Regions from separate parts of the Lutispora sp. QWL-02 genome, predicted to be linked through region 1. Evidence: riboswitches for the same ligand, from Rfam matches in the RefSeq annotation. Region 1 holds a riboswitch; the other holds the start of a gene.

Evidence for each region. Region 1 has a riboswitch for thiamine pyrophosphate ahead of AC4HCY_RS08075 (TatD family hydrolase). Riboswitches for the same ligand answer to the same signal wherever they lie in the genome.
Region 2: it holds a riboswitch for thiamine pyrophosphate, as region 1 does, so the genes downstream of both, thiT (energy-coupled thiamine transporter ThiT) here and AC4HCY_RS08075 (TatD family hydrolase) in region 1, are expected to answer to the same signal.

What each region holds. Positions count from the first base shown of each region.
Region 1 is NZ_CM177762.1:1,754,730-1,769,898, forward strand. It holds gene AC4HCY_RS08030 (PucR family transcriptional regulator) at 1-263, opposite strand, end outside; gene AC4HCY_RS08035 (GntR family transcriptional regulator) at 449-823, shown strand; gene AC4HCY_RS08040 (ABC transporter ATP-binding protein) at 827-1,693, shown strand; gene AC4HCY_RS08045 (ABC-2 transporter permease) at 1,686-2,345, shown strand; gene AC4HCY_RS08050 (nitroreductase family protein) at 2,405-2,923, shown strand; gene AC4HCY_RS08055 (ABC transporter ATP-binding protein) at 2,983-3,735, opposite strand; gene AC4HCY_RS08060 (ABC transporter substrate-binding protein) at 3,704-4,711, opposite strand; gene AC4HCY_RS08065 (ABC transporter permease) at 4,750-5,502, opposite strand; gene AC4HCY_RS08070 (thiamine-binding protein) at 5,477-5,764, opposite strand; gene AC4HCY_RS08075 (TatD family hydrolase) at 5,745-6,515, opposite strand; TPP riboswitch at 6,570-6,671, opposite strand; gene AC4HCY_RS08080 (oxaloacetate decarboxylase subunit alpha) at 6,850-8,247, opposite strand; gene citC ([citrate (pro-3S)-lyase] ligase) at 8,380-9,387, opposite strand; gene AC4HCY_RS08090 (AbrB family transcriptional regulator) at 9,413-10,471, opposite strand; gene AC4HCY_RS08095 (transposase) at 10,626-11,951, shown strand; gene AC4HCY_RS08100 (LysR family transcriptional regulator) at 12,325-13,251, shown strand; gene AC4HCY_RS08105 (MmgE/PrpD family protein) at 13,429-14,784, shown strand; gene AC4HCY_RS08110 (2-methylaconitate cis-trans isomerase PrpF family protein) at 14,795-15,169, shown strand, end outside.
Region 2 is NZ_CM177762.1:3,346,689-3,361,857, forward strand. It holds gene AC4HCY_RS15750 (AAA family ATPase) at 1-910, opposite strand, end outside; gene AC4HCY_RS15755 (DUF2225 domain-containing protein) at 1,001-1,675, opposite strand; gene AC4HCY_RS15760 (VanW family protein) at 1,703-3,085, opposite strand; gene AC4HCY_RS15765 (cell division FtsA domain-containing protein) at 3,153-4,892, opposite strand; gene AC4HCY_RS15770 (hypothetical protein) at 5,113-5,286, shown strand; gene AC4HCY_RS15775 (GNAT family N-acetyltransferase) at 5,315-6,241, opposite strand; gene AC4HCY_RS15780 (glycine C-acetyltransferase) at 6,310-7,497, opposite strand; gene AC4HCY_RS15785 (fumarylacetoacetate hydrolase family protein) at 7,631-8,383, opposite strand; gene AC4HCY_RS15790 (phosphorylase family protein) at 8,396-9,166, opposite strand; gene AC4HCY_RS15795 (MFS transporter) at 9,273-10,511, opposite strand; gene AC4HCY_RS15800 (helix-turn-helix domain-containing protein) at 10,529-11,062, opposite strand; gene AC4HCY_RS15805 (TlpA family protein disulfide reductase) at 11,191-11,478, opposite strand; gene AC4HCY_RS15810 (LptM family lipoprotein) at 11,506-11,823, opposite strand; gene AC4HCY_RS15815 (4Fe-4S binding protein) at 11,777-12,664, opposite strand; gene AC4HCY_RS15820 (CD1871A family CXXC motif-containing protein) at 12,657-12,791, opposite strand; gene thiT (energy-coupled thiamine transporter ThiT) at 13,030-13,668, opposite strand; TPP riboswitch at 13,752-13,852, opposite strand; gene AC4HCY_RS15830 (LCP family protein) at 13,898-14,869, opposite strand; gene AC4HCY_RS15835 (ABC transporter permease) at 15,004-15,169, opposite strand, start outside.

The DNA of each region.
Region 1 (15,169 bases):
TCGATTATGAATATACCTGCACTTCTATTCTCAATGTAAAACTTGAAGAAATTAATCAGCTGCTCCTTATTGTCTTTAACAATATATAGGCTATTGATATATAAATCGCCGCTTCTTATTATTTTACTGTTTACATCTAAGTCCAAAGGGCAGTCATTAAATGCTACACGCTTTATTTCGTTATCCAGTCCATTTTTGCCTGCGACAATTTTTGCACCCTTAAGCAAATCTATACATAATAAATCAGATATTCTTATTGCCATATTAATACCTCTTAATGTGAATTTTTATTAATTATATAATACTGGTTTAAAGCATGCAATAAATATTAAGAAACTACATTGTTTGGTATATATTTTTGTTTTAATCATATTGACAAGAAAGAATATAAAGCCTATACTGTATATATACTATATATACAGTATAGGCTTTATTGGAGGTGTGGATAATTAATATTATAATATCAAATTCGTCAGATAAACCTATTTATGATCAGATTGCCGAGCAAATAAAAAGTTTTATTATAAATGGAGAATTAGCGGAAGCTGAGCTGTTACCATCTATAAGAAATTTGGCCAAGGAACTTCAGATAAGTGTTATTACTACAAAAAGAGCCTATGAAGAATTAGAAAGAGAAGGTTATATTGTTAGTGTCCCTGGCAAAGGTTCTTTTGTAGGGGCGCAAAATAAAGAACTTCTAAGAGAGGCAAGAATACGGATTGTGGAAGAAAAGCTGGCAGAGGCTGTATCGGCTGCCAGGACAATAGATATATCATATGGAGAGCTCCAGGAAATGCTAAAATTGTTGTATGAGGAGGATTGAACTATGGCACCTATTCTGGAAATAAGAGGACTTAGAAAGGATTTTAAGGATTTCAGCCTCAAGGGTATAGATATCATCATGGAAAAAGGATATATCATGGGATTTATCGGGCCAAACGGGGCCGGTAAAACGACTACTATAAAACTCATGATGAACCTGCTCAAAAAGGATGCCGGTGAAATTAAAATTTTCGGCATGGATCATCTAAAGCATGAGAAAGAAATAAAAAATAGGATCGGATTTGTATTCGATGAAAACCATTTTTATGAGGAATTGACGATTTCAGAGATGAAATGGGTAGTGGCCCCTTTTTATGAAACCTGGGACGAAAAGGCCTTTCAAAAATACATCAAAGATTTTGAACTTCCGCCAAAAAAGAAAATAAAGGATCTGTCCAAAGGCATGAAAATGAAGTTTTCCCTGGCGATAGCCCTATCCCATAAAGCAGATTTGCTGGTCATGGATGAACCTACCTCCGGGTTGGACCCTTTGGTGAGAAGCGAGCTTTTGGACATACTTGCTGAAACAATACAAGATGAGAATAAGGCGGTATTTTTCTCTACTCACATCACTTCTGATCTTGATAAGATTGCAGACTATGTCACGCTTATCGATAAGGGAGAAATCATATTGAGCACGGAGAAGGATGACCTATTGAATAATTACGGGCTGGTAAAAGGAAGCAAGGAATTGTTGAATAATAACAGCAGAAAGGACTTTATAAGCATCAGGGAGAATCAGTTTGGCTTTGAAGCCCTGGTAAGCGATAAAAAGAATGTGAAGAAAATCTATGGTGACAGGCTTATTATTGAAAAGCCTAACCTTGAAGATATTATGCTTTATTATACCAGGAGGTGTCAGAATGTATAATCTTATAGTAAAAGATATGTTGATACAAAAGAAGCAGATGATATTCAGCCTTGCCTATATGGCATTTGTATTAGTTGCCTTTCAGGGAATGGGGTCTTCCATGTTCTCGGCAGGATTAATGGCTTTTACCTATATGCTTGCTATGACTTCCTGCGCTTATGAAGATAAAAATAAATCGGATGTTATGCTAAACAGCCTGCCGGTCAAAAGAAGCCGCATTGTAGCCGCCAAGTACCTGTCGGTTATTGTTTATCTTGCTATGGGCACGATTATATATATGGTGTCGACTAGTATTATAATTATGGCACAAATTCCTCTCAAGGTTTATCCTTTATCATTGGAAATCTTTATAGGCGGTTTGATCAGCGTCAGTTTGATGACGGGAATATGGTTTCCCATATTTTTTAAATACGGGTATATGAAGCTTAGGGTGGTCAACTTTGTAGTATTTTTCTTGTTCTTCTTCGGTATTTCATTTATATCGGATTACTTGCGGAAGAATCAAGATGCTGCATGGCTTCAAAGCATGGTAAACTTTTTCAGTTCCAGGAGCGATGCCGCTATAGCCGCGATTTTCATAGCTTCAATATCGATATTTTTGCTCATATCCTTTATGCTGTCGGTCTGGTTCTATAAGAATAGGGAATTTTAAAATCTTCGATAATGATATATAATATATTTAAAGAAAACTATTAGAGGTGATCATATCATATGTTGGATTTGCTTAAAACAAGGAGAAGTATAAGAAAATACCAGAAGAGAAAGGTCGAAAAAGAAAAGCTTGAGGCCATATTGAAGGGCGCGCTGATGTCACCTTCGTCCAACGGCAGGAAATCATGGGAATTTATTGCCGTAGAGGATGGGGAAAAGCTTGAGAAACTGTCAAAATGCAGGGATAGAGGTTCTCAGCTTTTGGCGGAAGCTCCTCTGGCAATCGTTGCAGCCATTGACGGAGAGCCATATGACGTATGGATTGAGGATGCTTCCATAGCAGCCGTTATCATGCAGCTCACTGCTCATTCATTGGGACTTGGAACTTGCTGGGTACAGGTGAGAGGAAGACAATACGATGAGGACACAACTTCTGAGTCCTACATAAAGGATATATTGGGTATGCCCGAAAGCGCCAAGGTGGAATGCATGATTGCGATCGGATATCCGGATGAAGAGAAAGCACCCCATGATGAAAATGCTTTGCTGTATAACAAAGTGCATAAAGAAAAATTCTAATAATCATAGGAATAGCATCCATGTATAGCCACGTATAGTATATACATGGATGCTATTGCTTATCCCAGCAAACCCAGTATTTCCTGCTTCAATAAAAGCGATTGGGGAGATAAAAGCCTTTTTAATTTATCTTCCTTGCAGAAATCCACAGATATTTCTTTTTTTATTGTAGAAGGCTTTTGTGACAATACATATATTTTGTCCGAAAGGAATATAGCCTCATCTATGTCATGGGTTATCAGGAGTATGGTATTATTCAGCTTATTTTTCATTTCCAGCAGCCATTTTTGCATATTTCCTTTTGTAATGGAGTCCAAAGATGCAAATGGCTCATCTAAAAGCATGATATCTTCAGAGGCCATGAAGGTTCTCAAAAAGCTTGCCCTTTGTCTCATGCCCCCTGAGAGCTGAGAAGGATAGTTATTCTCATATCCTTCCAAGCCTACAACCGGGAGGTATTTTTTTACCTTAGCCTCCCATGTGCTTTTGCCGACCCCTTTTAATATCAGAGGCAGAGCTACATTGTCCATTATAGTCTTCCAGGGCAGCAGCAGATCCTTTTGCTGCATATATCCTATGGTTCCCCTGATGGTTATTTTACCCTCATCCTCACGGACAAGCCCTGTGATGATATTGAATATGGTGGTTTTGCCGCAGCCGCTGGGCCCTAACAGAGATACGAGCTCACCTGTATTTACTTTTATGGAAATGTCTCTGAGAACCTCTATCTCGCCAAAGCTTTTTTTTATGCTTTTAGCCGAGATAAGCGAAAGATCCTCATTATTCGGGTAGGAATTCATTGGTATATGCATCTTCAACGTTTAGCTCCTTTTCTATCAACCCGTTTTGGAACAAGAATTCTGCATAATTCCTCCAGATCTCTTCCTTCATCACACCCCATTTCGGAGCGCCCTTGGTATATTCACCAGCTAAAAATTTTTGACTTTCAATCACTAATTCTTCTTCCAATTCCGGAGCATATTTCAATAATATCTTGCCGCTTTCTTCAGGCTTCTCTATAGCATATCTATAGCCCTTCTCCGTGGCTTTTAAAAACCTTCTCACCTTATCCGGGTTTTCCTTTATGGTTTTGGTATTTGTGATCAAAATAGGAGTATAGTAATTCAATGCCGGGTCTAAATCCTTGACGGGGATATAGTTGAGCTCAACCCCTCTTACTTTCGCTTCCATACCCGTCCAGGCTTCAAATATCCATACAAAATCTATTTCCTTTTGGGTAGCGGCAAAAAAATCATCATTGCCCAGAGTTATATTTTTTACCTTCGAATAATCCGCATTGTTTTTCATCATCACCGCTTTTAAGACCGCTTCCTCGGAAGGGGAGCCCCAGCCTCCATAGGCCTTTCCCTCAAAGTCTTTGACAGTCTCTATATTTTTGCTTTTAGGTGAAGCAAAGCCGGAGGTATTATTCTGGATGATGGCCGCAATGGCTTTGACCGGCAGGGGATCCTTGCTTGTCAGGGCATAGGTCACATCCTCCTGATATGTTACGGCAAAGTCGCCTTGCCCTACGGCTACTAAAGTCGTAGAGGTGCCTTCCGTAGGCTGGATTATTTCTACCTTCAGGCCTTCTTCCTCATAATATCCGTTTTCTAATGCCGCATAAAGGCCGGTGTGATTTGTATTAGGAGTCCAGTCCAGGATCACCTTTATAGGCTCCGGCTTTTCCTTTGTATTCTCAGCGGTGTTTTGTGTTGAACAGCCTGAAACCAAAGATATGCTGAATATTAAAATCACTATCAATGCTAAAATTCGTATTTTTTTCATTTCTTTATATTCCTCCTATCATGTTTTTACGTTTTATTCTATTTCCAATGAATAAGCTTCCTGCCTATGAAGCCGATGATGTAAATTGTGATGATGCTCAAAAGCACTATCACTAAAATAGAGGCAAATACTTTGTCTAAGGCATATGCATTCTTTGCCCTTACCATATAGACCCCGATGCCCTTGTCACCGCCCAGCCATTCTCCCACGACTGCAGACATTATCATATAGGTGGCCGCAATTTTTAAGCCGGAAAACAGGTTTATCAATGCATAAGGCAGCTTGAGGTGGAAAAAGGTCTGGAGCTTTGTGGCTTTCATAGCTTCAAACAATCTGAGGAAGTCCCTGTCTATTTTCTCTAAGCCGTCTACCAGGCTTATCACTATGGGAAACAGGCAGACCATGATCACTACAACAATTTTCGGTAATGTCCCGAAGCCGAACCATATTATGAAAAGCGGTGCAATGGCTATTGTCGGTATGGTCTGGGATATCACCAATATAGGGTATAAGGCCTTTTTTATTACTTCAAAGCTGTCCATGATAATAGCCAGTATAAAGGATAATGCTATGGAAAACCCAAATCCCACGAAGGATTCGTATAGGGTGATCTTTGTATGGGAAAGTATGAGGCTGCGATCCCTTACCAAAGCAGCCATAATATCTGCAGGAGAAGGCAGTATATAATTCGGCACATCATAAAAGTCCACTATTATTTGCCATAGCAGAGTCATTATTATCATGCTTGCTACTGGATACAACCTGTTATCTATATTTGTGGATTTTTTCATCCATGGTTACTCCTTCTGCTTTATAGTCAATCTTTATTTGAGATAAAACCCTGCTGCATCCTTCCTTTACACAAATCTCTTGAGCTTTTTTCACGATTTCCAATAGATGATCCAAATCCCCTTCCATGGTGGTTTCCATAGGCTCCACCTCGTATTTAATCCCTGTGGAAGCTATATACGCTATGACTTTGTCCACCACCGGATATATCCTTTCTTCCGGAACGCAGGGAATTATTTGAAGACTAAGATTGATATTTTTCACAAGAACACCTACTTTCAATTTTTAACAGGCTATTAAAATTATCAGAAATAGCCGTTTTTGCCTCTTCTATTGGCAGTTTTTTTATCTTTGATATTTCTTCTAAAACAGCTATTACATAGTTGGGATAACCATAATCTCCATTGACCCATTGAAGAGCCGTGGGACCGTCAGTTTCTGTCAGAATCCTATTCATAGGCAGGTACTCAACAATTCTCCTTGCAGTCTCAGAATAGCCTATGTCTACACTTATAGTAAAATAGCAGCCATAGTCCAGAAGCTCTTTGAGCACATGAAAAGGTCCGCTATACCAATGTATTAGGGGAGTCCTCAAGCTATACTTTTTTATCAGGCTCAATATTTCTTCTTCCGCTCCTTTGGTATGCAAATTGGTAATTTTATCATAGGTTTTTGCCTTCTGAAAAAAATATTTAAGGACTTTTACCTGATGAGGATATTTTTCTTTTTCCGGTACCCAGTGGAAATCTAAGCCGATCTCGCCTATCATGGAAGTTTCTTCGATATATCTTTCATAGAGATCCAGATCCCTATGATTTTCATGGGCTGTCCAGGGATGAATCCCGAAGCAGGGCACTATCAAGGGGGTCTGGAGGGCAATTTCTTTGGCATAAAGATAGCTTTTTTCATCCTGAGAGCAGGCAAGGGTTAATATCTCATCTTTCTTTATTATGTTCAAAGCCTGCTCTATTTTTTCTCCATAGAAGTCTATATGGTTGTGAGCATCGACATACATGATTACCTCCAAATAAAAAAGCACTGTATTGCAACAGTGCTTAAGGCGTCCATCCATATATTTTAATGGCTTTCCTCCGTCGGTTTTACCCGCATCAGGTTCAAAGGGTTAAAGTATAGAACTTCTCTCAGCCGTATGGCACCCCCAGCACTATGTATTAAATTTCAACTATGATTATAGCACTGATAAAAGGTATTGACAAGTATCATATGAATATATACCATGGCAAAAGAATGAAGCATGAATACATGAAGTAGTCAAAATTTGCAATGGAGAAAATATAAAGATATTTCTTCATGACAAATGCTAAGCCCCTGCAGGCAGGGGCTTATTGTTATACGGGATGAGTCATATCTTGTTTGTTGACAAGGGTTTCGTCGATCCTGTATTTCTCAGCTTTTCTTAGGCTGAAGAATTTTAATGCAACTTGAGGGAATAGAGCATATGTTAGGACATCTTCTTCCTGCTCATAAAATTCTTTGATTTCTTCTTTATAATTCTCCAATTGAGGAGGCAGCAAGTCAGCCGGCCTCACCGTGATTACTTCCTCATCGCCTATGATTTTATTTTTGATTTCTTCGGAGATCGGAACTACAGGCTTGCCATACTGGCCTTTTACATAAGCCTTTATCTCTGACGGTATCATCTTATATCTTTCTCCAAGAACCACATTAAATACAGCTTGGGTTCCTACCATTTGGCTGGTAGGTGTTACTAGCGGAGGATATCCCAAATCTTCTCTTACACGAGGCAATTCAACCAATACATCTTCAAATTTATTGCTTGCGTTTTGAGATGCGAGCTGGGACAGCAAATTGCTCATCATGCCACCTGGTATCTGATAAGACAGCACTCTTGTATCTACATTGAATACATTAGGATTTAAGATCCCATCAGCTATATATTTTTCTTTGATCGTCTTAAAATATTCTGCTATTTCACTCAGCTTTCCAAGGTCTAATCCTGTATCAAATTCTGTGTTTTTCAATGCCGCCACTATAGGCTCGGTAGCAGGCTGAGAGGTTCCTAAACCAAAGGGTGAGATAGCAGTATCAATTATATCTGCGCCCGCCTCTATAGCCTTCATATATGCCATAGAAGCCATACCGCTTGTATAATGGCTATGCAGCTGGATAGGAATATCTATATGCCGTTTGAGCTCCTTGACCAAATCATAGGAAACATATGGAGTCAGTATGCCTGACATATCTTTAATGCACAGTGAATCCGCTCCCATATCCTGAATTTTTCTTGCAAGTGAAATATACAAATCAATGTTATGCACCGGACTTATTGTATAAACCACAGTACCTTGCGCATGTCCACCATATTTTTTGGTTGTCTCAATAGCCTTTTCAATATTCCGCAAATCATTCAATGCGTCAAATACTCTTATGATATCTATTCCGTTTCCTAGAGATCGCTTTATAAACTCAACTAAAACATCATCAGGATAGTTTTTGTATCCTAAAATGTTTTGGCCTCTTAAAAGCATTTGAAGTTTGGTATTGCTTAATTTAGCTTTTATTTTCCTCAATCTTTCCCAGGGGTCTTCATTCAAAAACCTCAGACAAGCATCAAAAGTTGCGCCTCCCCACATCTCCAGAGAATGGTAACCTACATTATCCATTACTTCTAAAATAGGCAGCATTTCATCAGTTCTCATTCTTGTAGCAATCAGCGATTGATGTCCATCCCTTAATACAGTTTCAGTAATTTTTATTTTTGCCATTAATAATATTTCCCCCTATACGTATATACTTATCAATATTATTAGTTAAATGGTAAAACTTTTCAAGTTAATTATTAAACATGTTATAACGCTGCAAAAGGTATTGAAAGGCATCATATAAATATATATGAATTATCCCTTCCTTATTTTGCTTAAAACCGGCTTTGCAGCCTCGCTAATGAGATAATTAAAAGTGATTTCCGGTACCAACTCTTTTACCGCCTCCAAATTACCCTGTGCCAATAACTGTCGAACTCGGGATGCACTGATTGCAGCACCTGATTTCTCTATTCTAGCCAGTTCCACTAACTCTATTCCTGCAGGAATAAGGCGTTTTTTCATTGTTTCATTATATATTTCGGTGACAGGGGAATAAGGTTCCGTACCTACATAACGTCTTGTAATACCAAGCGCCGGTGCAATATGCTTTAAGAATATTTCCACATCAACAGCACAATGGGCATGGGCGAGTTCCGTATCCTTTGTAAAATAAGACGGAAAGGTTAAAGAGGAAACCACATATCTTCCGCCAGGTATTACGGTAACATTTGGCAAATAAGATGTTCCTTCACGGATGAGTTTGTAACGCACATCGAAGGGGAATACAGAAAGGTTTTCCTGTACAACCATAACATATACCTTAGAGTTCTCTGAAGCTGCAGTTTCAATTAAATAGCGGTGGCCGAGGGTAAAGGGATTGCAATTCATAACTATTGCTGAAGCACTTCCGTTGATATCTCCTGCTTGAGCTTTGAGGATATTGCAGTATTCAGCAATTCCCGGTTTGCCCCATTCCATTAAGGCGGCATAGGGCTTTGCAATTGCAACTGTATTAAAGCCCATAGGTAAAAACATGCCTACTTTATCGGGGTTAGTAAAAAGGTGAAGATTTGTTATTCCTTTATTAAAAGCATAATTCACCAGATGTGTGATAACAATAGCTGATAAGTCATTTCTCTGGTAATATGGAGATATTGCCACCATCTGTATCATATCTTCATAAAGAGAACCGGTTGCTACAAGTTCGTCATCATAAAATATACCCATAGTATAATCAACGCTGTAATTTATGGACAGACCACAGCTTTTAATCAATGTTTCTACTTGGTTTATATTTGGCAAAGAACGTTCCTCAAGCAATTTACTCCCTCCAAAAAAATATTATCTATGCGATAAATGTAACAATAAAGTAGATAATCTGAGGAAATAATGACACAACAACTATCATGCGTATAATCTGCAGAACCATAAGGTCTGTGCTTTGCACCCCCAAATCTGAGGATATCAGTGCCATATCTGATGCGCCGGCCGGTGTTGCTACAAGCATAGCTTCTTTCAGTGACATTCCGAAATGCTTGCTTAGTATTTTACCCAGAATACAGCAAGCAGCAAAGTAACCCAAAACTACAAGAATTGCAGGGAGGATCAGATATCTCATTTCCAGTACGTCTTTAAAGCCTATGCTGCAACCAATATAAGATCCTGACAGGGCTTGTGCAAGCCTTTTTGCCCAAAAAGGCATATAGGCTTTATTGAAAAGTAATTTTAGACATATTACTCCAATCATAGAAAAGAGCAATATCCCTGCGGGAATTTTCAGCAACTTCCCAATAATTCCTCCTGCTGCAGCTACTGTTATAGTTTGTATAAATACAATTGCAGTCGGATTATTAGATTTTGCGGGCCTCAAAGGGGAAACATGCTTGTCCTGCTCATCAGTATTATTTTTTAAGCCGTTACGATGACCGATTATTGTTATTAAGGTAGGAAATAGTCCTATTCCTGCTACCATGCGGGTAAACTGCAGCAGGGCAACCTTTGGAGCATCTGCGCCCATATCTGCGCTTATGATTGGGATATCGCTCATACCTCCGGGTATGCAGCTCATCAAAGAGGTTAACAGGTCCAAAGGGCTGACCAAATAAATCAAAAATCCCAGAGTGATATTTAATGTAAGCATTCCGAGAAGGAGGACGAATGAAGGCTTTACAAGATTCCTTAATCGTTCTATGTCACTTTTTTCTATAGAGCAACCGATGAATGCGCCTGCCAAAATTTGAGCTGCATACTTGGCATAGGACGGCATGTATGAAATGCCAAAAGAAATATTTAAAGCTGCCACGCCAAGTATTGCTCCTACCATCATGCCTCCAGGAACCTTTAGCTTCATGAAAACATAGCCAAAGGCAAGTCCAACTAGCAGGGTCAGAAATAAATTTGACATTTATTATATACACCTCTTTATGACTTAAAAGTCGGTGTTCAGCAAAGCTGAACCCATTGATTTTACTTGATTTATAGTAACTGGAAACAAGTAACTTCACCTCACATGCTCCAAACCTGCTAAAATAGGGGTTTAGGAAGGGGGATGAGGTCATTTGTTACCACCAAATCAAAGCCATTTAGCTTATAGATTAAATCTCTATCAGAACGTTAAACAAACTGATAGTATTGCAAAAATTCTTTCACATATTGATCTTTCTTGTGTCTATGACCTTTGTAAACGTTTTTACTCCAGCAATCCATGGGGACGTATCGCAAATTATCTTCCTCAAGATGCTTTAAGGTCACTATTAGTGATGTATCTTGCAGGTTTTACATCCATTAACAAATGGGTCAAAGAACTAAAAGATACACCCCGGTATGCTTACCTATCCGGATTTACCCCTGAGAAAACGCCCTCAAAAGCCTATTTCTCTTGGTTTATGTCTAACCTGTTTGGAGAGGATTTTGACATAAATGATATCATGACTCAGGGTACGTTGCTTAAGAAGATATTTGAACTTGTATTCGTCAATAAATCCATTGCGCTTGGTATTATTGATCCCCATGATAAAGTGATTTTTGATGGTTGCAAGGTCAAGACTTTCTGTAAGCAGAAGTATGTTCCGGAAAAGTACTGTAGGTGCTCCAGCAATAGCATTAAGCCTTTTAAATGTTCTATGTGTAAAGACCCAGAAGCCACCAAAGGATATGACCATAACCTTGACCGATATTTAATAGGCTATGGACTACATTTTGCAGCAACCCCTATAGTTGATAATCAATCCAAATGTTTACCGCTTACTTTTTTTGTTGCAGGAGCCGATGTCCATGATTCCAAAGTAGCTTCACATCTTTTAATGTACCTTTATCACGATATGAAAGTGGATTTTAACCATGTCATCCTGGATTCAGGCTATGATGCATACTACATTTACTGGTGGATCTCTTTGCTGGGTGGTAAGCCGATTATCGCGATCAACCCAAGAAACTCGCAAACTCCTACACAAGAGAATAAATACGGGTTACCTGTTTGTTCTGCCGGTCATGTTTACTATTACTGGGGAATTGATAGAAAGAAGCGTAGATACAAGTGGCGATGCCCTTTGAAAGCATCAAAGAAATTAGCTAAGAAGCTTAAGTGTGATAAACCTTGTTGTGATTCCAACTATGGCAAGACAGTCTATACTCACATTGAAGATGACATCCGCTGGTTTACACAAGTCCCTAGAGGCTCGCAACTCTGGAAAGACCTATACTCAAGAAGAGCACGCATCGAATCTGTAATCGGCGATACGGTCCTCAATAACGGATTAAAGTCCCCTTTATTCCGGGGTACAAAAAACTTCTTCGTGAGGACTGCCTTGGTATGCATGACCCAACATGCAAAAGCCATAGCTGAAGTCCTTGAGAGTATAGATTACCAGAAAAATGCCGCTTAATCCATAGGAAATTTAATCCTTTACTCCTATGTTTAGCTAAGCTCTGCCATTTTACAATGGTAAACTCTTCCTATCAACTGCACCTTTTTTAATTTTCAATGATCAGTCCTTTTGTTATTGCTTTACTGTTAATTACTGTTACTTTTTGGTGTCCGCAACCAATTTATTTCACTTTACTGAACACCTACACTTAAAACGATAGCCGTTAAACTATGTTGCTGATATAAACCTCTGGTGTTGACTTAAACCGTAATAAATCTTAAACTAATAGTAGAAGATTGAAAAAATCTGAAATCATGCAATAATATTACACTATTTTGATAAATGTTTCAATTACATATCAGAGCATAAATAAGTGTGAGGGAGATTTGCTATGACAATAAGAGAACTGGTTTATATAAAAACAGTAGCAGAAATGGGGAATATATCTAAAGCAGCAGAAAAGCTTTTTATTGCCCAACCCTCTTTAAGCCGATGTATTCAGAAAATAGAAAGAGATTTGGGTGTTGAGTTGTTTAAGCGGACTCAAGAAGGTTTAAAGCTTACTACAGCAGGCGAATACTACATGGAAAGTGCTAATAGCATTCTTCGAATTTGTAAGGATTTGGACACTAAATTTTCCTATCTCAATGACATGAAGGTTGGAAAACTGACTATAGGGACAACTACTTATTTGGGCTCTTTTGCACTTCCAAAAATTTTGTCAGCTTTTTCTGCCTTATATCCTGATATTGAGATTTCAATTGTGGAAGGCGTATCTTTGGATATTGAGAATGAAATAATTAAAGGCTCAGTAGACTTGGCGATACTTCATACTCCATTGGTTACAAATGCTATTGACTATAAGGTAATTACAAAAGAGCGCTTTCTCCTTGCAGTGCCTCCGGATGACCCAATTAATAAGAAAAGCTATGTAAAAGATCAAAGCGGTTATCGATATATGGATATAGGTCTTACAAGCAATAAAAAATATATTCTTACACATCCTGAGCAGCGTACAAGGCAGGTAGCAAATGCCGTACTTTCAAAGGCAAACATTAAACCCAAAATCAAATACATAACAAAAAGCATACACACTGCTACACGCCTTGTAAGTGAAAATTTAGGATTTACTCTTGTTCCTCATAGCTATTGCTCCGTTTTCAGTCAGGATTATTTACCAAAATACTATTTCATTGAAGATGAATTCGATCCATATTGGGAGTTAGTAGTATGCTATTCAAAAGATATTCCGCTTTCTAAGGCAGCTGTTGAGCTTATCAGAATATGTAATGAAATAATACCCGGTTTATACAAATAACATATACATATACATAGAAAAAACCATGTTGCAAAAACATGGTTTTTTCTTTTGAATAGCATATAGAAAAAAGCTATATGGGATATAGAAATATAGGCATTGGTATATATTGTTTGACGATTATATAATTAAAGCAGTGAAAAGTAAGAAAATTTGTAATATTGGAGGGAGTTAAACATGAGCGAATTGAGAAAGCTGGCAAAGTTTATTAATCATCTGGACCTGGATAATATACCCAAAACGGTACCGGGGGCTGCTAAGCTTTGTATACTCGACTCTATAGGAGCTGCTCTGGGAGCAGCTAATAATGAACTCATAAAAAATATTGCAAACACTTATTATTATATTGGGGGAGAAAGTCAGGCTGTGACCTGCTGGGGGCAAAACAGAAAGGCAGGTCTGCTTACCGGAATTTTCCTTAATGCAATGATGGGTCATTTACTGGAATTGGATGATGTACATACAAATTCAAAAACACATATAGGAACTGTAGTAGTGCCTGCTGCTTGGACCCTTGCTGAATACTTGGGATGCAGTGGGAAAGAGCTTCTGGAAGCAGTCATCTGCGGTTATGAAACCATGTCAAGAATAGGCATGGGATTTGGTGTTTCCAGTCATCGCAACAAAGGATGGCATGTTACTGCTACAGCAGGAACCTTTGGAGCTGCAGCAGCTGCTGCAAAGCTTCTTAAGCTGGATGAGGAAAAAACCATTTCTGCTTTAGGAATGGCAGGGACACAATCCTTTGGTTTATGGGCATTTTTGGCTGATGGTGCAAATTGCAAAATCCTGCATCCTGCAAGAGCCGCAGTGAGCGGTACAGAAGCTGCATTGCTGGCAAAGTCAGGTCTGACAGGACCTGAGCATATACTGGATGCAAAAGATGGAGGATTGTTTCCCGCGACTTCTGAAGAATACGATTTAAGCATGGTTTCTAAAGATTTGGGTAAAAAGTATGAACTCATGTATATGGATAATAAGCCTTATCCATGCTGTAGAAGCACCCATTGTGCTATTGATGCCGCCTTAGCAATAAAAAAAGAGTACGAGGTTGACAAGGACAATATTGAAAGCATAGAAGTTGCTACATATTTAGTGGGTTATAAGCAGTGCGGTGTTAGCGAAGGCAGTATAAATCCTAAGGAGCCCATTGATGCAAAATTTTCATCTCCATTTACTGTTGCCTGTGCTTTTATATTTGGAGAGGTGACACTAAATGAGTTTAAGCAGGATAACATTGGTAAACCTGAGGTAAAGGATTTACTGAGCAGAGTAAAAGTAGTGCCTGAGGATAAATATACCGGCCAATACCCTGGACACTGGGGTTGTGGGCTAAGAGTCAAATGCAAAGATGGAAGAGTATTGATAAAAGAGGTAATTGATGCATCAGGAAGTGTAAATAATCCCCTTACCAATGAGCAAGTAAAATCTAAGGCAATAGCCCTGATTCGGGATTTATACCCCGAAGACGCATGCCGCATTACAGATGAAATTTTAGCAATTGACAAAGCTGAAAAAATACCTTCCCTATAAGAGGTGTAAGATGTTTAAAGAAGTACAATGCATTCAATTCAGAGGTGGCACAAGCAAAGGATTGTTCTTTCTGGAATCAGATCTTCCGGAAGACAAGAGCTTATGGCCGCATATGCTTTTGTCTCTCATGGGAAGTCCGGACAATCAGCAGGTAGATGGCTTAGGTGGTACCATTGCAACAGCAAGCAAGGCAGCTATTGTTTCTAAGTCAGATATGGACAGCCATGATGTGGACTATTTATTCGCTCAGGTCTCTGTGGATAAACCTATTGTTTCCTTTAAAGGCAACTGCGGAAACATTTGCTCAGCAGTTGGACCCTATGCCATTGAATCCGGATTGGTAAAGGCGACAGATCCCTTAACACTCGTAAGGATACATAATGTA
Region 2 (15,169 bases), 1.6 Mb from region 1:
CTCTTATGGAGTCTAATATGGACGAGACTACATCGCTGACTGTCTTTCCCTTCATCCTGGCTTCAGGCTTCAATATGATCCTATGATTCAGCACAACCTGAGCCAATTCTTTTACGTCATCGGGAAGCACATAGTCTCTGTTTCTTATAAAAGCAAGGCCTCGGGATGCATTAAACAAAGCCAGACTGCCTCTTGGGCTGCAGCCCAGATATATATCGGGATGCTTTCTTGTGGCTTGAACTATTGAAATGATATAATCCTCCAGAGAATTCTCTACATGTATATCTTTTATATCTTCCCTCAGCTTGATCACTTCTTGGGCTGTGATCACCGCATCAATTTTTTCCGAAGGTTTTTCCTGAAATTTAAGTATGTTTTTTTCCTCTTCAAAATCCGGATAACCGATTTTCACACGCATGGCAAAGCGGTCTAATTGAGCCTCCGGCAAGGGAAAGGTCCCTTCATATTCGATGGGATTTTGAGTTGCCAATACCACAAAGGGCTGAGGAAGCTTATACGTCATCCCGTCAACTGTTATTTGGCCTTCCTGCATTGCTTCCAATAGACTTGATTGAGTCTTTGGAGAACTGCGATTTATTTCGTCAGCCAAAATAACATTTGCCACAATGGGGCCTTCTTTGAACTCAAAATTACCGGTTTTAGAATTATATACGGATATTCCGGTTATATCTGAGGGCAGCAAATCAGGAGTGAACTGTATCCTTTTGAAGCTGCATCCCAAGGACTTTGCTATGGCTTGTACCAGAGTTGTCTTTCCCACCCCGGGTACATCTTCAATCAGTACATGGCCGCTGCTCAGTATGGCTACTACAATCTTTTCGATTACGCTCCGTTTCCCGACAAAGGCCAGACCTACATTATCAACTATTTTCAAGGCAGTGCTGTTCATATCTCTCAATGTATTCACCCCCATTATTTGTTATACTTAATTTTAATTAGAATTTTCCAAATATTCAATGGAATTTCTGTGAAATCAATATTAAATTTTCTTCAATAAATCTCTGACCAAATGCCATTGTTCTCTGGCTAATTTCTCTATCCTAACATTAAATTCGCGTTCAGGATGGCTTACGACCTTGCTAAACCACTCTATTGCCTTATCGTATATTTCCAGCCTCCTGGACAATTCGCCTATTAAATATATGACTGTAAGCTCGTCCATGCCATTTATAGGGAATCTTTCTTTTTCGTAGGCTTCAGTATAAGAATCAAGAGCTATTTTCAGAAAGATTCTTTCGTTTGGATCATTTATATATCTATACATCCAGGCGGTTTTTAAAGCTAATCCGCCTGTATAGCTTTTTCTTCCATCTATCAGGTTTGCAGTATATAACGCGATCTTATAGCTATCCAATGCATCTGTATGGCTTCTGATTCCGCAGAAATTTCTGCCTATGCTCCTTCCTAAAAAAGCATTTATCAGAGTTTTTATATCTTTGCTTCCTAAATCATTAAAGGAATTTTCCGAAGAAGCGTAACCGCAATTGGGGCAAACAAATATATCATAATAAATAGGATTATGCTCTTTATAGTGTACACAAAAATCTTCATCTTTGTGTTCCATTTTTAAAACACTGGTTCTTACCTTAGTACTGGAAAAAGGCAGTGAACATACTGGGCATTTGACTTCTTTTGTGTAATAAATACTTTTCATCTTCTATACTCCAATGCAATTATATTATCAGTTTATACCGATTTCATCTTGTGATTTGATTTCCTCAATAATCTGAACAGGCTTTGTTCCGACACGAGTTACACCGTCCGATACCCTGTAGGTATCTGTAAACAGAGGTTCTACCAAAATCTCTTTGCCGTTTTCCACAAGGACCCTGTAGCTCCTGACTACATAACCGGGTTTTGCTTTCTTTTCAACAACTTTTTTACCGACAGGCAATGAGTTATCCTCTATTATTTTTATCTTAGGTTCAATCTTTTTTAATACTTCAGTTTTTATCTTTATTTGTTTTCCCTGATTCTCGTTTTTCCCATATATGCTGAATTTGACCTGATTGCCTTTTACTTCACCATATATATATATAGGATATTTAGAGTTATTCATAAATTTCAAGTCAATATAGTCTCCGGATATGGTTGCATCTCTTCCCATGCTGACATAATCGGAAGGCAGAGAATGATTCTTCCTCTCGACTATTTTTAGGTTAGACAGCAGCGCAGCATTATACAAGGTTGAGGATACCTGACATATGCCTCCTCCTATACCGTCTACATATTCATTATTGATGATAACCTTAGCGGTTCTGTATCCATACTTCGCAAGCCTGGGGCCTATGGTTTTGTTTAGCGAAAAGGTTCCCCCGGGATGGACTAATACATCCGTAACGCTTTTTGTTGCTATCTTGATATTGCTGGATCTTGATTGATTGCCCGCATTGAAGCTCGTAGCATATTCTCCTAATTTATCGGTAATATTGGCAAGTTCAGAGCTTTTTATGTCTGCGTCGATAACCTCCACCGGCAGTTCTATCGCTGCAATGCTTCTCTCAACGACACCGGCCTCTATCATTTTTACTGCCTTTTCTTGGTTTAGTTTAGCGCCCGGCTTTTCCTCAGTTATCTGAAATTTACCTGAAATTAACCTGATAGCCGCATCTTTTGCCTCCTTATCTATTTCTTTTGAGATATCCTTGATGAGCTTTGCTATGCTATCTCTATTATAACTGAATCCTATCCCTATTTCCTTCTTGTTCAGCCTTACATATATGGAATCCACATATCTTCTGAAAATATTACCTTCCCTTGCTATTTTGTATGCCTCTTCAACAGCCTTTCCATAATCATAGCTGTAGCTTATATCCTTATAATTCATCTGCCATAATCCTTCTCCATGTTTTAATGGTATATAGGTCTCATTAAGGTTATTATCAAAGGCATTGCTAAGCTGAAGCATGGCCTCTCCCCTGGTCATCCTTCCCACATCAAATCCATCTATAGACACATTTGGAGCAATTTTATCTCCTGATAGAAATAGAACCGCAGAGCCAAATATCAGAATAATTACCATAAAAATCAATAGTACAGCAATTGTTTTAAAACTTATGTTCAACTTACAGCACCCCTTATTAACAGTTTCTGCACTATATATATTCTATTTTAGTTCAAAAAATTATTCTTTATTTGACTTTCATTTCTATTCTATCCCCATCTTTAATCTTACCATCCAAAAAAGCATTTTTATCATTTATAAAAATGTGAAAAGAATCTTTAGGAATCCTTAGCTCTTCAAGTATCTCCCTAACTGTTTCCGTGTATTTGAATCTGACAACATCCCCATCCTTCATTTCATAGCTGTCATCAACGATTTCCCCGTTCACCATTGCTCTGACTTTTAGTTCATACTCCTGACCATTGATGCTTACAGCTTTCCGGGAAGTATCTTTTATGATTTCCTTCAGTTGGATTCTGGGGGATTTTCCTCCTACAGCCCCCTGCACCTTTATTATATCCCCATTAAATACTTCAGTATTTATATTGCTCGGCATATCATTAACAAAGATTGCAGAAGGCTCCCCCAGATGGCCTTTCAGCACTACTTTTTCTCCGTTTAATTCATAGTGCAGATCTTGGCCCCTCGGCCCTATGAGAAGTCTCGGGTTGAACCCGATGAATATGAGGACATCAGCAACGGTAATGCCATTTGTATTAAGGAGCTTTACAGGCTTATCATTGACTACAACATGAATAAAATCGCTTTTTTTAACGCTGCGGGCAGATACTCCTATGCCGATGGGAGTAATAAACTCCGGACCCGAAACCCTTCTGCCGCCAAAAATTACATCTTTTATTATATCTGTTTTTCTTACTCCGACTCTATCTTTGGGCAATTCGAGATTCAAAGCTATATAATCTGCCAGCAAAGGGATGCAGCTGCCTCCTCCTATAAGAAAAACAGCGCTGGGGGATTTGCCGTTATATTCTATTATTTTTTGGCTTATTTCCAGAGCCAAATCTTTTACCGCCGTCTCTGCAATTTTCATAACTTCATCCGCACTCACTTGATGCTTGACGCCCATAATATCTTTAAATTTGATTGCAGACTTTTTGGATAGGCTCAATTTTACTTTTTCCGAAGTATCAAAGTCTAACAGATAGGCCTCGCCGATTTTTTCAGTGATTTCATCGCCTGCAGTGGGAACCATGGCAAAAGCAAATATGGTTCCGTTTTTGGTAAGAGCAATATCTGATGTACCTGCGCCTACATCTACCAAAGCTATATTTAAAAGCTTAAAATTATCCTGTATGGCAACATTCATTGCAGCAATAGGCTCCAAAGTCATGTTGTGTATAGATAAGCCTGATAGTCTGATTACCGTTTGAAGGCTGTCTATTACAGTCCTTGGCAAGAAAGTTGCAATCACTTCAACGCCTATGCTGCTGCCGCGGTGGCCATCAAGCTTCCCTATTATTGTGCCATTCAAAAAATAGTTTGTGACTGCATATCCGACGCAATAATACTCTGAATTCTCACCGGCGTTCATGCTCATCATTTCTTTTTGTGCTTTTTGAATGGCTTCTATTTCAAGGCTGGCTATGATATCCTTATCAATATATGTAAGGGGATCTATCTCCCTGGAAACTTCTATCTTGCATGTTTTGAGACTTCTTCCTGCTGCAGCAATGGATACCTTGTCCAATTTAATATTCAGTCTCTTTTCAAGCTTTTCTTTCACGTTTGTTACCGTTTCTCTCACCAGGTTAATATCATGTATCTGACCATCATACATCGCTCTTTTTTTATGCTCTTCAACTTCGAAATCCATTATCTCAAAGACTTCTCCGTGAAAAACTCCAACTATGCCCACTACGGTTCTGGTGCCAATATCCAGAGAAAAATAAAATTCTTCCTTGCCCATACTATCACCCTAATCCATATTAAAATTTATTTTTTAACAAAAAGATGTAATTTAACTATAATTCTATAAAAAAAACTATAATCCTCCTATTTTCGACTAATACTCAATCAGTATCTCGCTAAACAAAAAAATTCTACAATTTTCATGTTTTATTTGTATAAAAAAAACACAAGCTAAATATTGAACACATCAGATTTAAATCTGAAAGGAAGTGACTTATATGTTGCAAAGAAGACGCACTATGATGAGAATGGGAACCATGGGTGCTATAGGCGGATTAATGCTTTTGCCTATTTTTAGCGGCAAAGTACGAAAAAGAATAAGTAGAACAGGCAGAAATACTTTCTTCAGAATTAACGACATGATACAAGATATGTTAGACATGAAGCGATAAAAATTCAGGCCCTGACAGGGCCTGATCTTTATCTTATCCATTTCTGCTGTTCGCTTACAAATTCACTTTTCAATGCTCCCATTATGATCTCGTCGTAAAAGTTTCCGTCGATAAAAGCGGATTTTCTGGTTCTCCCCTCATATCTGAAGCCGCATTTTAAATAGCATTTGGAAGCTCTTTCATTGTATTCATAGAGCTTTAAAGAGACTCTGAAAATATCCATCTCATAAAAAGCAAAGCTAAGCAGAATTTTTATAGCGTCCTCTCCATAGCCTTTGCTCCAGTAATCTCTATCGCCGATCCTTATTCCAAGTTTGCAGCTTTGATCCATTTCACTGAAATCATACAGCTGGATTGTGCCGATGGGCTTGCCTTCGGCTACTGTCTCTATGATAAGATTCATAGGATCATATCCAAAGCCCTTGGACAAGTTCAGCCTCAGTTGATTGGTGCTAAGCTTTCCCTCAGTCCAACCGGCAAGCTTATTAAGCTCTACGTCATTATACCAGCTGTGAAGGTAAAATAGATCTTTTTCACTGCCTTGACGCAAAATTACTTTTTCGCCTTTTAAATAATCCCCTTTATTATCATGCTTATTTATATAAATTGAGGATAATAGGCTTGGAATAAATTTGAATAACTTATATGGCTTTGATAAATATAAATCTTTGTTGTCCAATACATCGTCAAAAACATTTTTTTGGACTTTAAAGCCTATATTTACTTTGTCGTCCAATCCATCCTTTATTATATTTCCCTCATTGGTCGCATATATGGTATATTGACCTAATACAATATCTTCATCAATAAGTGATAACCCGAAATTACCCGAGCCATAAAGCAGCACCTTTGCAACTAAAAGCTTTAAAATCGGATAACGCTTAAAAAAGACCTTGTACAACTGAGAAATATCATCGGCGAAAATTTTTACATTGCCTGACAGCAAGGCGCTCATCACATACCCGCTCCCCTAAACACAATAAATACAGCATCATTATATCATATATTTATTTTTTTTACATTCTATTTAATCAGTTTAAGCCCTTTTCCAACCTTCTCAAAAGCCCTTATAGTTTCATCCAAATCCGCTTTGGTATGAGCTGCCGTAACTATTGTCCTCACTCTGGCCCCGCCTCTAGGAACCGTAGGGAATACAATGCTCTGTGCAAATACGCCTTCCTCAAAGAGCTTTTTACTCAACTCTATGGCAAGCTTATCATCTCCGGCAATCACAGGAGTTATTGGGGTTTCGCTATTTCCTGTATTAAAGCCCAGATCCTTTAAGCCTTTCTTCAGATACCTTGCATTTTCCCACAACCTATCCGTAAGCTCTGTGCTCTCAGATAATATCTTTATGGCTTCAAGGCAAGCAGCAGCTACAGACGGTGGAGCTGCCGTGCTGAAAAGGAAAGGTCTTCCTCTATGGTTCAGCCATTCTATCAAATTCTTTCTGCCCGCAACATATCCGCCTACAACACCGATAGCCTTTGATAAGGTGCCTATCTGTATGTCAACTCTTCCATGAAGCCCAAAATGGTCAGCAGATCCTCTGCCGCTTTTGCCTAAGACTCCGCTGGCATGAGCATCATCTACATATGTAAGGCAGCTGTACTTTTCTGCCAGATCCACTATTTCGGGCAGCTTTGCAACATCTCCGTCCATGCTGAATACGCCGTCTGTTATGATCAGCTTTGTATTGTAGTTATCCTTAACCTCGTTTATAACTCTCTCCAAATCCTCCATGTCGCTGTGCTTATACCTCACTACATCAGCACGGCTCAATCTGCATCCGTCTATAATGCTGGCATGGTTAAGCTCATCACTTATTATTATATCTCCCTTATCAACCACTGCAGGGATCACACCTGCATTGGCAGTGAATCCGGATTGAAAAACCAGTACAGCCTCAACATGCTTAAATTCAGCCAGCTTTGCCTCCAGTTCTTCATGTATACTCATGTTGCCTATTATTGTTCTCACTGCTCCGGCTCCAACTCCCCATTTTTCCAGGGCTTCCATAGCCGCCTTTTTTAATCTGGGGTGATTGGCAAGGCCTAAATAATTGTTTGAAGAAAGGTTGATAACTTCTTTGCCGTTTATCACACTTCTTGCTCCCGAAGGGCCTTCCAAAACAGCGAGCTTTCTGTATACGCCTTGTTCTTTTAATTCATTCAGCCTTTGTGTCATGAAATCCAAGTCATGAATACTCATTTTTTTACCTCCTTAACCGTATATTATCAGCAATAAAAATCAAGCTTGAATATGCTTCCATTATATCATTTACAGAAGTTTAAAAAAATATAGTTTGGGAGAATTTTATACTTTTTTATATATTTGTACGTTTCTAGCGTACATAATTCTTTAATATTCCCACATCCTGGATCTTTACTTGCACTATATCCCCCGCATTTAGAGGACCTATGCCGGAAGGAGTTCCTGTAGCGATCACATCTCCGGGATTGAGAAGCATTACATTGCTGATAAAACTCACCATTTCACCCACGCTGAATATAAAATCAGAGGTATTGGATTTCTGTTTTGTTTCCCCGTTCAATATGAGCTCCAAGGGTAAGTTGTCGTAATCCAAATCCGTTGCAATACAAGGCCCAAAGGGAGCAAAAGTATCGAAGGATTTGGCCCTGGTCCACTGGCCGTCCCTTTGCTGCAAATCTCTGGCAGTCACATCATTGAAGCAGGTCGCACCCAATATGTAGTCGACAGCTTCATCGGGCTTGATGTTTTTTGCCTGGCGTCCCATCACTAAAGCTAATTCAGCTTCATAATCAACTCTTTGAGACATTTCAGGCCTTATTATCTCTCCTCTATGCGCCAATATCGATGTAGATGGTTTTATAAATATAACAGGCTCCTTGGGTAAATCAAGCTTCATCTCCTGCGCATGTGATCTATAGTTAAGACCTACACAAACTATCTTTGAAGGCATGCAAGGGGTAAGAAAATCAATTTCAGTAATGTCATAGAAGCTGTCAGTAATTTCATAGTCTCCGAATATATCGCCTTGAATTATTTTAACCTTCTCGCCTTCCAGTAAGCCATAGCTTATAAAATCATCTTTTTTAAATCTTATAAATTTCAAATCTACTCCTCCTTATATGCTTGCTGCTTCTAATAAGATTTCGGGAAGTGCATATGCAGTATTTTTATAGTATTTCTCATCCTCTTCTTCTGTCCCTTCAAAGAGATTCCTGCGCTTCAAAGGAAGATCGCTTATCGTGATGAGAGCTGCTGCGTTGCGTTTTATAGCTCTAGCCGCAGTAAAAACTGAGGATGCCTCCATCTCAACGGCATCGCAGCCTTTCCGGATCATATAGTCAAAGCTTTTCTTGTTCTCTCCCAATATGGAATCAGTAGTAAATATTTTACCCCGATGTACAGCGACTCCCAAAGAATGAGCAATCGGCACCGATTGCTGAAATAACGCCTGAGCCAGCCCTTCATTGCCTGATATTGTCTGTCCGAAGCAGTCCTTTTCAATATTCTGAGAATGATATCTGGAAAAGCCTTCTCCTATAACAGCGCTGCTGCATATCAGAATATCTCCGAAGTTCAGCTTATTGTTTATACCACCTGCAGAGCCTGAGAAAAATATGTTCTCACAACCGGAATAGCCTAAGGCTATCACGCAATCGCCGGTCATCGGAGCACCAATGCCGCTTTGGATCACAGTTACGGGCTTTCCGTGATAATATAGGGTGACGCCTTTATACCAGCCCTTAAATTCTTTTATTATGCTATCCGCTTTTTCCATAAAACCTGATAAAGGCCATACAGGGCTTATTATAACATTTTTTGAGATGTCCTGGATATGGCATCCAAAATGTTTTTCTATCATTATCTCATTTTTTACATCTTCATACATAAACACCCCTCCATAAATGATTATAACAAAAAAAGAGATGCAATTGCATCTCGCGATTAATTAAAAAAACTACTGAAATATAATTTATATACGAAGATGAAAAAGCCTAATGCTGTCTGAATTTTTTTATAAAAATAGGTGGTATTGAAATAATGATGATCATAACTCCTACGAGCTTAAAGGTTGTTAGCACATTTATGCCATAAGCCATTATACCGGATACGGCGTAACCCAACGGAAGCCCTAACAGGGATAAAGTTGTTGCTGTAGATGATACCCTGCCCATTTTGTCCACCGGGGTAGACTCCTGCATAAGCGTCATTGAACCTGCGCTGATCACAGGGATAAATGCTCCGCCGATTGCTGCCGCAAAGCAAGCCAGTTCTATATTATTTATAAACCCGAAGGACAGCATGCCTGAGCCTAATCCCATGAAACCCGCTATTACCAAAGCGCTTCTTTTGAATCTATCGCCGATTTGGCCTATGAGAAGCGAGCTTGCTATCATTCCTATAGTAAATGACATAAGTATGAAGCTCATGCCTCTTTCTCCGGCCATCAATATTTTATCCGAATATACCGGCAAAAGCACGTTAAAAGGAGCTAATACCAGGTTTACCAGGCAAGCCATGGTCAAAGATACCAATAATACTATATTGCTTTTTATAACAGCAATCCCCTCAGTGAATTCAAAGTAAAATTGCTTCATGTTCAAAGAAATAGCCTTGTTGCCGATGGTATCTATTCTTGCAATGATTGCGGTAAAGGAGGATATAAAGAAGGTGGCGGAATCTATCAATATCGCCGCCCCGATGCCTATATAGCCCATGACCACAGCGGCAACTGCAGTACCGGCGATTTCAGCCGCTGAAGAAGATGCCTGGCGCAGTGAATTAGCGGGAAGATAGTGCTTTTTATCCACTAATACCTGCATGACTGATGCTCTCGCAGGGCTTGCAAAGACCTCGCAGGATGAATTTATAAAGGTCAGGATATATAGATGCCAGAGACTGACCATATCCGAGATGTAAAGAAATGCCATAATAGCCGTGGAAAAGCCTCTAAGCAAATCGGTAAAAATCATCACATTTTTCTTGTTCATCCTGTCTACCAATACTCCCGCCGGCATGCCGAACAGGACTGCAGGTGCCGCGTTAACTGCCATTACAGTGCCCATCATCAAGGTAGAACCTGTCATCTTATATACCATCCATAGAAAAGCTATGCTGTCTATGGCATCCCCAAATCTGGATATAGTATTTCCGGCCCAGATCTTTAAAAAATCCTTATATTTAAGCAGCGCTCCATAACCCCTTTTTTCTGTCTCAGCAGCATTGAATTCCATCACAAAATCCTCCAGAATCAATTATATTTTTTAAATAACCCCATTACATACGTATAAGCTTTTGTATCCTTTCGCTTATCGCTCTTCTCTAGTAACTCTTCTATCTTTTTCCTTAGCTCATCAAATTCTTCATCAGTCAGGTGAATAACCCCGTAATTGAATATCTCTTTATCATCATCCTTCTTCTTGCTCAGATAGTCTCTATAATCCTCTGATGCATTTCTAAACGCAGTATCCTTTAAATTGCCTATATGTTCCTGCCAGCCTTCCTCCTTCATGATTATCTTTTCTACCCTGAAGCTTTCTGCAGTGGGGTAGTAATACTTCTCAACAATACCCGACTTCTCTTTCTTATCCACAATCTCCAATACACCTATGCGCTCCAATTCCTTTACATGATAATGCACCTTTGACGGGATTTCTCCAAGCATATCTGCAAGCTGCTTGACCGTCATAGGAGCTTCATCCAATGCAAAAAGGATCTTCATTCTGAAAGGGTCGGTAAAAACCTTTATTTCCTCCAAATTAGAAAGTATTTTTTCTTTTTTCATAGAAACCTCCAAAAATGTTTGATGATATATTAATGTTTATCATTAAAATTTATTTTATTGTAAAATTTAATTTTATTATATATCTTCATATGATTTTGTCAAGATAAAATTTAAAAGACTTGTAAATATTACAAGTCTTTTAATGCATCTTCTATAAGTTTTGAGAATTCATCCGTTGACCGGGCTCCTGCTATCATTTCGCCAACCATATCCCCCTTGCTGTTTACAATCAATGTAGTGGGGACATACATTATCTGATCCAGGAAGCCGTCTATAAGGCTGTCTGTTGTAAGGATGTTCGTATATTTGCCGCCTTTTTGATCTAATATCTTTTTCCCGGCTTCAAGCTCATTGTCTGCGAGTATAGCCAGAATCTTGACATCTTTGTCCGAGTATTTATCTTCTATTTCCTGCAACGCAGGAATCTCTGTTATACAAGAGGGTCAGGTAGTGGTCCAGATATTCACAACTGTAAGCTTATTATCTGCAAAGAATTTATTTGTAACCTCATTGCCTTCAAAATCCTCAGAGGTAAAGTCAGGAATCCTGAATGCTCCTTCCTGTTCTTTAGGGCTTTCAGCCGGGGCTTCCTCCTCTTCGGTGCCGGCATTCGCTTGCTGATCCGGTTTTTGAGTTTCTTCGTCAGGTTTTGCAGGCTCCTGGGCTTCCTGTTTCGGCTCTTCCGCCGGTGCTTTATTACCGCAAGCCGAGATGCTAACGGCAATTATCAGCACTGCAGCTAATATCCAAAGTCTTCTCACGATCTCTCCTCCTCTTATCTAAATTGAATCCTGATTCTATGGCTTTCGTTGGGCATTTCCCAATACATTTTCCGCATCTTACACATTCCGGGCTGTTGGCATTTTCATAAATTTTAATATCTACAGGGCAGTTTTTATTGCATATATCACATCTTGTACATTTGCTTGCATCAACATTCATTTTATAAAAGCTTACACTGTTAAACAAGGAGTATATAGCTCCCAATGGGCATACAGCTCTGCAAAAGGGCCTTGATATCAGTATGGATAAAATGATGGTAACCCCCAGAAGAATAAGCTTCCAATAATACATGATACCTATGGCTCCCCGTAAAGCCGCATTTTTTATAGTCAGAGGTATGCCCGCCTCCAATGTTCCTGCCGGACAAACATATTTGCAAAAATAGGGAAGTCCAATCCCTACTTCATTAGTAAATAGTGCCGGCAACAACAAAACCAACACTATGAGGAAAAAATACTTTAAGGAATTTAGCAGTTTAGGCAGCTTTAGCTTCTTAGCAGGTATCTTATACAGAAGCTCCTGAAAGAATCCAAAGGGACACAACCAGCCGCAGACAAATCTTCCGCCTATCGTACCGATAAGCATGAGAAAGCCTATGACATACAGGGATACCTGGTGTTTGAGCCCCGCAGCTACAGACTGGAGCGAACCTATGGGGCAAGAGGTATATGCTCCGGGGCAAGAGTAGCAATTCAGCCCGGGGAAACAGACTGACTTCAGCTTTCCCCTGTATATGGTCCCTTTTGCATAGCCTTCAAAATATCCATTGCCTAAAATTGTAGAAGCTATCTGTATTATCCTTCTTTTAATATTAGCCAATTCCTATACACTCCAAACAGATATTTATAGCTTTTTTGAGCACCTCAACCACTTCTCCCCTATAAATACCCGCAGCAATTAAAGCAAAGGACGCCAGCAATAATAAATATTTTGATTTATCTTTCACAGTACTAAGCCCCCAAACTGATATACATTTCGTACATTATTTCATGCACCGCATGTCATTCTGAACGCCAGCGAAGAATCTTAGGTATTTCTTATAGGTCCAAGATCCTTCGGGTTAAACCCTCAGGATGACAATAAAAACCTCTCGAATAATATACTTACTTATATGTTTCCATTATATCAGACTTATTCGGAATACCAAAGAATTTTAGGTATAAAAAAGAGAGCCCTGAGGCTCTCTAGGATAGTGCATTTTTCTTGAGTTTTTCTATAGCGGCTTTGAATTGCGGTATCAATGCTATTGCAACGCAGATTGCTGTTTCCGTACCCATCAGCGGAAGGTTTACGGTAAATGAATACCATATGGGATTCATGCCTTCCGGTGCAAAGGAACCGAAAAAGACAAATCCTGATATGAAATGAGCCATAAATCTGCTGAATCCTCCGATAAGTACGCTTATAGGCAAATATTTTCTGTTCAGCCCTGCCAATCCCATCACTCCAAAGGCTATGGGATAATCCAAAAGCACCTGAGTCCAATGCATTATATAAGGGCCTTGAATAAACTGCAAAAAGCCATAAGCTATACCGGCAATCAAGCCTGCCCTGGGGCCGAAAATAAAAGCGAATATAAATATGGGCAGCATACTGCCCGGAGTGATTGACCCCCCCTGTGGCCAATGATACAGCTTTATATAGGATAATACAAAGGACATAGCTATGCAAAGGCCGCCATATACAAGAATTTTAGTATTAGTTTTTTTATTCTTTGATGAGTATGCCAAAAATAGTGAAAGCCCTACAAGAACCAGGAGTATCAGAATTGTGACTCCTTTAAGCTCTTTAAGCTCGCTAAATATTTGGGTAAAATAATTCATAAAAATAACCCCCTTTTGATATGTCCTCGGAGGAGACGGTCAAAAATAAATAGCCGCAACAAGCGTTGCGGCGGCGTAAATCTACTTAACCGAAACCGCTTCCCTTCGTTAGGATTAACTACACAGGTTCTAAGGGTCAGTGGCATAAACCACGCTCTCAGCATAAGCTCCCCTAGCGGACATTATCATATTAAATTCAAATACAATATACTACTTATCGGTATAGGTGTCAAGGCTTCTGTATTTCCACTCCGTATATGCCCAGCATCATATCTCTTACTTTATCTTTATCATAAAAATAATATGACCACCTGACATCATCGATTTTTTGATACTCCGGCATACCTGGCAGTAATAGCAAAGCGATATCATCCACTTTAATTTCCATGGCTTTGACACAATAAGAAAGGGCCTCAATTTGTGTCATATTTGTTCCTACATCACTGAATACTTTCTCTATAACCGTTGGAAGGCTTGAATTTAATGACTTTTTAATTGCTTCCTTAATAAATTTCTGCTGAGCCCGGATTCTCCCAAGATCACCATCCGGATATCCTATTTTCTTATCGTTATTCTGCCTCCATCTTAGGAATTTTAAAGCCTGCTCCCCATTAAGCTTCTGTCTGCCCTTTGGAATATCGATAATCAGAGGAGGATTATCCGAAGGGTCTATATAGTCCATATGAAATGGAATATCAATCTCCACTCCACCTAATATATCAACTATATCTGCTACAGTTTGATATTTCATGCATATATAATGATGTATGGGAACTCCTGCAAGTATTTCTCCTATAGCATCAGCCGTACCAAGTGCACCGCTTCTTCCAAATACTGCGTTTAATTTTCTTTGATCACCCTTCTCATATCCTTTTTCATAATAATATGTATCTCTGGGAATAGAAATCATAGATATTTTTTTATCATCCGGATCAAAACTTAAAAATACAATAACATCACTTCTCGGTTCATTCTCTATGCCCAATAGAATAAAGTTTATATTATTGCTGTTTTTTACTGCCATTTCTAATGGTCCCAGCTCTGTGTCAAGCTCTTGATCGGCAGAATCAATTACCGGTTCTATAGAATTAATCGGCTTAATCTTGGGTTTATAAGTTTTTAAGTATATAAAAAAACACAATCCGGAGATAGTTATGGAGAATAAAAAATATATAAAGAATTTTTTAATATAACGCTTCATATAAACGCCTCTTTCTACTGAGAAAAAAGAATAAGATCATGCTTCTTCCAGTATAGCATCATAATAACATATTCATTCAAAAGCTTAAAGCAGTGTGATTATTGATGCTTTTTTATATATGTAATATCGTCATATCACACTGCTTTTACAAAGATTTTATCACATGGAGATTTGATTTTCCAGCCTAATGAAAACAGCAGCAAGAATCCTAATATAAAAATTGAATCCAGCATATATGCTTCTAACAGAATACCGCTTACACCATTTTCAATATGCAGTAAAAATTTATCATAATAGAAC